2 regions of the Pseudaquabacterium inlustre genome follow, and region 2 is predicted to be linked to the other one. Evidence: riboswitches for the same ligand, from Rfam matches in the RefSeq annotation. Region 2 holds a riboswitch; the other holds the start of a gene.
The links. Region 2 has a riboswitch for thiamine pyrophosphate ahead of AACH10_RS12635 (thiamine-binding protein). Riboswitches for the same ligand answer to the same signal wherever they lie in the genome.
Positions count from the first base shown of each region.

Region 1: another riboswitch for thiamine pyrophosphate. It lies ahead of AACH10_RS19830 (TonB-dependent siderophore receptor); the one in region 2 lies ahead of AACH10_RS12635 (thiamine-binding protein).

Region 1 covers NZ_JBBUTH010000009.1:541,424-545,588, reverse strand. Annotated here, with positions in the region: gene AACH10_RS19830 (TonB-dependent siderophore receptor) at 1-2,011, opposite strand, end outside; TPP riboswitch at 2,101-2,204, opposite strand; gene AACH10_RS19825 (NAD(P)/FAD-dependent oxidoreductase) at 2,301-3,365, opposite strand; gene fdxA (ferredoxin FdxA) at 3,376-3,699, opposite strand; gene cobA (uroporphyrinogen-III C-methyltransferase) at 3,806-4,165, opposite strand, start outside.
Region 2 covers NZ_JBBUTH010000007.1:214,737-218,901, reverse strand. Annotated here, with positions in the region: gene AACH10_RS12650 (GNAT family N-acetyltransferase) at 1-99, opposite strand, end outside; gene AACH10_RS12645 (hypothetical protein) at 169-1,488, opposite strand; TPP riboswitch at 1,694-1,800, shown strand; gene AACH10_RS12640 (hypothetical protein) at 1,791-2,027, opposite strand; gene AACH10_RS12635 (thiamine-binding protein) at 2,026-2,340, shown strand; gene AACH10_RS12630 (efflux transporter outer membrane subunit) at 2,380-3,852, opposite strand; gene AACH10_RS12625 (efflux RND transporter permease subunit) at 3,870-4,165, opposite strand, start outside.

The sequences.
Region 1 (4,165 bases), on a different contig from region 2:
CGATGCGCGTCCAGCCCGGCGTGGCGATGCTGTTGTCGGGCAGCACCTGGCGCTCGCCCTCGTGCGTGACGAAGCCCAGCAGCGCCAGGCCGGGCACGGCGGCCACGTTGTAGGCGGCCTGGGCCTTCAGGCTGAGGGCCGGCACGTTGGTGGGCTGCTTGCCATTGGCGGCGGTGTCGGCCGAGCCTTCGCGGCGCGCGTGCAGGGCCATGGCGCTGCCGCGCAGCGCCCAGTCGCCGCTGCGCCATTCGGCCTCGGCCTCCAGGCCGCGGTGGCGGGCCGAGCCGTCGGCCTGGCGTCGGCAGGGGGCGCTGCTGCTGCAGCTGTCGGTGGGCAGGCCGCTGGCCACGGCGACGTCGCTCCACACCGGGCGGTGGATGTCGAAGGCAGCCAGGTGCCAGTCGAGGCTGCGGCCGCTGACCTTGTAGCCGGCTTCGAGCTGGCGGCTCTTCAGGGCTGGCAGGGCCTGGCCGGCATTGGTGTAGCGGCCGCGGTTGGGCGCCACCTCGCTCTCCACGCCCTGGCCCCAGCTCAGGTAGGCGGTGCGGCCGTTGCCCAGCTGCTGGCTCAGCGCCAGCCAGGGCGTGCTGAGGCCCTGGTCGTAGGCGGTGGCGCGCGGGTCGCCGGGCGCGGTGTAGCGGCTCTCGCGGTGCAGGCGGGTGTGGCGCAGGCCGATCCAGGCGCTCAGGTCGCGCGTCAGGTTCAGCTGGTCCTGCAGGTGCAGTTCCACCGAGCGCTCGCGGCGGTTGGTGCTGTCGTCGTTGGGTTCGGCATTGGGCGCGGCTTCGCGGTACTGGTAGATGCCGTCGTCGTTGCTCACCCACTGGTAGGTCTGGCGGCCGAAGCGCGTGGCATAGCGCGCGAACAGCAGACCGGCGTTGAACTGGTGCGTCACCGTGCCGGTGGTGGCGCGGCCTTGCAGCGACAGGTCGGCGGCGTCGCTGGTGCGGCGCTCGCCCTCGCTGCGGAAGTCGTACAGGTCATAGGTGCCGTCGGCGCAGTAGCGGGTGTAGTCGTCGGCCTTGCTGCAGCCGAAGGGGAAGGCGATGCGGTCGTCGCTGTCCAGGCGCTGCCGCATGGCCTGGGCCACCAGCTGCAGGTCGACCCCCAGCGGCTGGGTGACGCGGACCGAGCCGGTGCGGCCGTCCATCACCACCGGCAGCGTCCAGGGCTGGCGGTTGAGGTTCAGGCGCGGGTCGATGCTGGCCGCGCTGGGCAGCGTGCTGCCCAGCAGGCTGAAGCCCGGGGTGCTGGGCTGGCTCTGGCGGCTGAACTCGATCTCGGCCTCGATCAGCGTGCCGCCGGCCAGGCGCAGGTCGCCGGCGGCGGCCCACAGCCAGCGGTGGCCACGGGCGTTGCGCGTACTGGGGTCGAGCTGCTCGGTGGCGGCGTTCAGGCGCCAGCCCAGCTCGCCCTGGGCGCCGGCGCGGTCGCCGATGTCCACCGCGGCGCCCAGCGTGCCCGGGTTCTCCCAGTTCAGCGTGGCGCTGCGCTGGCCGGCCTTGGGGCGCTTGACCACCAGGTTCAGCAGGCCGCCCGGCGCGCTGGTGCCGGCCTGCAGGCCGCTGGTGCCCTTCAGCAGCTCCAGCGCCTGCTTGTTCTCCAGGCCGATGACCGTCTGCGCATTGATCGGCAGGCCGTCGCGGCGGTAGTTGAAGCGGTTGTCCAGCGTGAAGCCGCGCACCGCCAGCTGGTTCCAGTAGCCGGGGGCGTTGTAGGCGTCGGTGGCGCCGGCGTCCAGGCGGGTCAGGTCGCCCAGACCCGAGACTGCGGCGTCGGCCAGCTGGTCGGCGCGGATCACCGTGGCCGAGATCGGCAGCCGAGACAGCGGCACGTCGCCGAAGCCTGACACGCTGGCTGGCTGCGCAGCGCTGGCGCGGCCGTTGATGGTGACGGTCTGGGCTGCGTCCTGCGCCGTGGCGCTCAGCGCGCACAGCGTGGCGGCGGCCAGCGCCAGGGGTCGAAGGCCGCCGGCGGCGCGGCGGAGCGGGTGGTGGTGGATGGATGCCATCGTGATGCCTTTGCAGAGATCTGCAGCGATCACGGGTACACGAACACTGGCTGGGCGCACCCCGCGGGAGAGAACACGGATGCCGGGTGCGCTGGTGCAGGTCGCTTCCCGTACGCGAGGATTACCTCGATCAGGTTCAAAGGGACTCTCTCAGTCGCACGGCGCAAGCCATGCAACACCCCTAGCGATTGCGCTGGCGGCCCGCGCGGGGCCGGTCAGCGGCGCGGATTATGTCGGAGACGTGAAGCCAGCCCACCGCTGCGCAGCGTGGGGCAGGGCTTTGCGTCGTTCAGCGTGGCGGATGCGCCACGCCCAGCAGCGCATGCAGGCGCGGGCTGGTGGTGGTGTACTGCAGGTGCACCGGCTCGCCCGGCCGCACATGGGCGGCAGCGGCAAAGGCCGCCAGCGTGGCCTCGTGGAAGCCGCTGAGCAGCAGCTTGCGCTTGCCGGGGTAGGTGACGATGTCGCCCACCGCGTACAGGCCCGGCTCGGCGGTCTGGTAGCGGGCGGTGTCCACCACCAACTGCTTGCGCTCCAGCGCCAGGCCCCAGTCGTGGATCGGTCCCAGGCGCGGGCTCAGGCCCATACGGATCAGCAACTGGTCGCAGGGCAGGTCGATGGCCTCGCCGGTGGGGGGCATGAGGCGCAGCGCCTGCAGGCGGCCGTCATCGGCCTCCACCAGGGCCGCGGGCTGCCCGGCCACGAAGTGCAGTGCGCCCTGCTGGCGCAGCGTCTGGAAGCGCGCCAGCGTGCCGGCCGCAGCGCGGAAGGCCTCGCGGCGGTGGATCAGCGTGATGCGCGCCGGGCGCTGCGCGGCAGGGGCCTCGGCCAGCGCGATGGCCTGTTCGAGCGCGACGTCCTCGTCGCCCACGATCAGCACCTGGCGGCCGGCCAGGGTGGCGGCGTCGTCCAGGCGGTAGGTGATCTGGCGGCCGAGGTGGCGCTCGAGCCCGTCGAGCGCGATGCTGCGCGGCAGGAAGGCGCCGGCGCCGGCGGCGATCACCACCACGCGGGCCAGGAACTGCGTGCCCTGGTCGGTGCCCGCCAGCCAGCGGCCATCGGGGTTGCGCTGCAGCGTGGCCAGCAGCTGGCCCAGGTGCAGGCCGGGCTTGAACGGCGCCGCCTGCTGCACCAGCCGGTCCACCAGCTCGCGGCCGGTGGTGGCCGGCAGGCCGGGGATGTCGTAGATCGGCTTGTCGGGGTAGAGCTCGGCGCACTGGCCGCCCGCATGGGGCAGGGCGTCGACCACCTGGGCATTCAGCTCCAGCAGGCCCAGCTCGAACACCGCGAACAGGCCCACCGGGCCGGCGCCGATGACCAGCGCATCGGTCTCGATCGGTGCGGCCGTGGTCACGAGGGCAGGATCAGCGGACGAGTTCCGACAGCTTGTTCTTGCGGTCTTTCCACTCGTCGGCGTCGGGCAGCGCGGCCTTGCGCTTGGTGATGCTGGGCCAGCCCTTGGCCAGCTCGGCGTTCAGCGCGATGTACTGCTGCTGGTCGCCGGGCACGTCTTCTTCCGGCAGGATGGCGTTGACCGGGCACTCGGGGATGCACACGGCGCAGTCGATGCACTCGTCGGGATCGATGGCCAGGAAGTTGGGGCCTTCGCGGAAGCAATCCACCGGGCACACATCGACGCAGTCGGTGTACTTGCAACGGATGCACGCTTCGGTGACGACGTGGGTCATGGTGTGGAACGCTCTGGAGGCTGTGAGAGGGTGAAACAGGTGTCGGCCGGTGGCGCGGCGTGGCGGGCCCGCGCTGGCCCCACGCTGCGACGGCAAAACGCGGATTTTAAGGGGCCGGCCCGTGGCCGGCCGCTTGATGGTGCTCAAGCCCCGGGGTCTTGGCGGGTTCAGCAGCCTGCACCGGGGCGGCGCCGGCACCCACGGTCACCACCGCCGGGCGGCCGGCGTGGGTGGCGGCGGCCTCGCCCAGCGTGGCCACGGTGTGCTGGGTCAGCAGGGCGTCGGGCCAGCCGGCGCGCGAGTGCACGCTGACCGGCTCGGCATCGGGCCAGCCGGCCTCGCGCAGCCGGGCCGACAACTCGGCCAGCTGGCGGCCGGCCATGTAGAACACCTCGGTGTCGGCGGTGCGCGTGGCCTGCAGCCGGCCCAGGTGAGTCATGGCGGTGGTCAGACTGACGCTGCGGCC
Region 2 (4,165 bases):
GCGGTCGCCTTCGATGCCCTGGCCGGCCACCACCTGCACGCGCGCGTGCGATTGCTGGCCGGTGGCGCCGCGGGCGCGGATGAACAGGTGCTCGATCATGGCGGGGCGGTCGGTCGCAGTCGTGTCCAGGCAGGTGATGATGGCACGCGGGCGGGCAACTGCTGGCGGCTAGCGGCCGCAGTGCTGGGCCTGGGCGGCCTCCAGCCGCGCCACATGCAACTCCAGCTGCTGGACCCGTTGGGGCGGCGTGGTGGCCAGCGACTCGCGCAGGCGCTCCACCTGCAGCCGCAAGGTGGCGCAGCGTCGCTCGCGCAGGGCGGCCTGGCGCTCCTGCAGGTCTGCCGGCGCCAGCGTTGCGGCGGCATCGCGGCCGGGCACCGACGGGGCGGGGTCGGCGGGCGCTGGGTTCGGTGCCAGCGCCACCGGTGTCGGCGTCACAGTCGCCATCGGTGCCGCTGCCGGTGCCGGTGAGGCGGCCTGGTTCGGCGGCGGCGGCGCGGCGGCGATCTCGGCGGCGTAGTGGTTCTTGCGGTAGGCCGACAGGATCTTCGGGCTCGGCACGCGGCAGGTGTCGGGGATGTCGGCGTAGTACAGGCACTGCGGCACACCGTCGCGGAAGGTCAGGCGCACCTTGCCGGGATAGGTCTTGCCCATTGCCGTGTAGCCGTAGCCCGCCAGGACCTCGGTCGCCTGCCCCTGCGCATCGCGCAGCACGGTGCCGGGGCGCACGCTGCCGGGCAGGAAGCGGTTCATCATCCAGGCCTGCGACTGCTCGGCGATCAGGTCCTCCAGCAGGCGCTTGTGGTCTTGCCCACGGGCGGGGCCGTCCGCCGGCGCGGCCTGGGCCAGCGCGGCCGCGCCGCCTGGCAGCACGATCGGTGCGGCGCCGTTGCCGAAGCGCAGCAGGTTCGCCTGCAGCCGCTGCACCGCCGGATGGGCACAGCCGTTGGCCTGCAGCAGTTGCGGCATGTCGTTGCGGGCGTACAGGGCCAGGTCGGTCATGCGGCGCATGCCGCCCGCGGCGTCGCCCCCCTTGCGCAGCATGCCGGTGAGCATGTCCTGGGTCATCGTCCCGGCCATCGCGGCGTCGAGCCGGCGCTGCAGCGCATACACCTCCGGGTCGGCGTAGCGGCCCGTGCCGACGCTGCGGTAGCTGACGCAGTGGCGCGAGCCGGGCCGCTCGGCGCCGAAGCCGTTCACCGTCCAGGACTCGCGCTCGCACTCCTGCGCCATGATCTCCACCTTGTTGGTGGGCAACTCCGCGGCGCATTGGCGCGAGAAGGCGGTCATGTAGCTGCCCAGCAGCAGTGCAAGCTCGGTGCTGTCGCGCGCGAAGCCCACCCGCGCGAAGTCGCCCACGTACAGGCGCGCGATGTCGTCGCCGAAGTTGAGCCCGTCGGTGCGCAGGCTCTGGGCGCTCAGTTCGGCGGACCGGCCTTCGGCCGCGGCCACCAGCAGCAGGGAGACGATCGGCAGGGAGATCCGCATGGCCATCGCTTTCGGCGTGATGCTGGCGCCAGACTGTCGCACAGCCGGCCCCGACGCGCCCCGCGCAGCCCCCTATGTCGGACCCGTTGGGACGCGTCGTCCGCGCGTTGGGTGCAGCTGCGGGCACGGACTGGAGCCGAGGTCATGGTCATCCGCCGACTAGAATGCCGCGCACCGTGCCACCGGCTCTCCGGCGGGTGACGCGGGCATCCGCTGGGGGTGTTGGCGCAGCCGCAAGGCCGTGCCGACTGAGAGAGTCCCTTTGAACCTGATTGAGGTAATCCTCGCGCAGGGAAGCACGTTCAAGGGCTCGCCGGCCCGGTCTTTCTCACGCCGGCATCCGGGCCCTGGCGTTTGCCGACCTGCCATCTGCACGTCTTGCACATGGCACACACCACGTCGTTCTCCCGTTCGCGCCGCTGTCGGCGCACCTGGCTGCCGTTGGCCTTGCTGGCGACCTTGGCCAGCGCCACGGCCTGGGCGCAGCCGGCGCCCGCCACCACGTCCAACCCGCAACCAACGTCACCCGCCACCAGCATGCCCACCCCTGCCCAGCACATGATTGCCGAGATCCAGGTCATCCCGCGCCCGGCGGGCACGGTCGAGCGCCAGTACCAGCATGTGGACGCGGCCATTGCCGTGATCCAGGCCTCGGGCCTGAAGTACGAGGTGCACGGCCTGGGCACGGTGGTGGAGGGTCCGCCCGAGCGCATCTGGCCGCTGCTGCAGGCGGTGCACCAGGCCACGCTGGAGTCGGGCGCCGAGCGCACGCTCAGCGTCATCAAGGTGTCCAGCGGCGCCAAGGCCGGCGGGCCGCGGGTGGAAGACCTGGTGGGCAAGTTCCGCCGCTGAGCGGCTTGCCGCTGGTGGATGCAGGTCTTCAGCCGGTGATCAGCCGAGGGTGGCCGGCTCCTGCGTCCACCCGCCGCCCAGCACCTTGAACAGCGTGATGCGGTTGGCCTGCTCCAGCAGCTGCAAGGCGATCAGCGACTGCTGGGCCGCAAACAGCGAGCGTTGGGCGTCGTACACGTCCAGCGCCGTGTCCACGCCGTTGCGCTGGCGCGCCTGCGACAGGTTCAGCGCCTTGGCGTAGCTGGCCACCAGGGCCTGCTGCGCGGCCAGGCGCTCGTTCAGGCTGGCGCGCACGGCCAGGGCATCGGCTACTTCGCGGAAGGCGGTCTGCAGCGTCTTGTCGTAGGTGGCCAGCTGGATGTCGCGCGCCACCTCGGCCGAGCGCAGGCTGGCCTGGCGCGAGCCGCTGTCGAAGATCGGCAGGCTGATGCTGGGCGCAAAGCTCCACGCGCCGCCCTGGAACAGCTGGCCCAGGCTGCGGCTGGCGGTGCCGGCCGAGGCCGTGAGGCTGATGCTGGGGTACAGGTTGGCGCGGGCCGCGCCGATGTCGGCCGCCGCGGCGCGCAGGCCGTGCTCGGCCGCCACCACATCCGGGCGCCGCTGCAGCACGCTGCTGGGCAGGCCTTCGGGCACGGCCACCAGGATCGGGCTGCTGGCCTCGGCCAGGGCCGGGGGCAGCAGGTGCTGCGGCACGCTGCCGCCGGCCAGCAGGTCCAGCGCATTGCGGTCCTGCTGCACGGTGGCCTGGTAGGTGGCCACGGCCAGGCGCGCGGTTTCCACCGTGCTCTCGGTCTGGGCCAGGGTCAGGCCGGTGTCCACGCCCAGGTCCTTGCGCTTTTGCACCAGAGCCAGGCTGTCGCGCTGGCTCTTCAGCGTCTGCTCGGCCAGGGCCAGCTGGGCCTGGTCTGCGGCCAGGGTCAGCCAGGCGTTGGCGACCTCGGCCACCAGGGTCAGCTGGGTGCTGCGGCGGGCCTGCTCGGTCTGCAGAAAGCTCTCCAGCGCGGCGTCCTTCAGGTTCTGCAGGCGGCCGAACAGGTCGATCTCCCACGCGGCCACGCCCAGGCCCACGCTCAAGCTGCGGCTGTTCACCGCCGTGCCACTGCTGCTGGCCTGGGCCGGCGTGCGCGAGGCACTGGCGCTGGCCGATCCGGTCACCGTGGGCCTTTGCGCCGCGGCCTGGATGTCGTGCGCGGCGCGCGCCTTGTCCACGGCCAGCAGGGCCAGGCGCAGGTCGCGGTTGTTCTGCAGCGCCAGGTCGATCACGCCGCGCAGGCGGGCGTCGGTGATCAGCTGCTGCCAGCCGATGTCAGCGGCCTGGGGCGCGCTGGCCTGGGAGGCGGAGGCCGTGGCGCTGGCCGCCGTAGTAGGCCAGGCGGTGGGGATGGCGGCGGCCGGCGTCCCCTGAGTGGGCGCGAGGCTGGCGCAGCCGGTGATCAGGGCGGCCAGGGCGGCCACGGTCAGCGTGGCCAAGCGTGCGTGGCGGGGGGCAATGCGTGGGTTGGCAGGGGTCATGTCAGGTCTCCCGTTCTTCAGGCCGGGTGCTTGTTCAGGGCGGCGTTGTCGGCCGGGGCCGGCTTCTGGCGTCGATCGAAGAAGCCGCGCACCAGCACATAGAACACCGGCACCATGAACAGGCCCAGCAGCGTGGCGCTGGCCATGCCGCCCAGCACGCCGGTGCCGATGGCGCGGCGGCTGGCGGCGCCGGCCCCGCTGGCAATGGCCAGCGGCAGCACGCCGAACATGAAGGCCAGGCTGGTCATCAAGATCGGGCGCAGCCGCAGGCGCAGCGCCTGCAGCGTGGCGGCCACCAAGCCCTGGCCCTGCT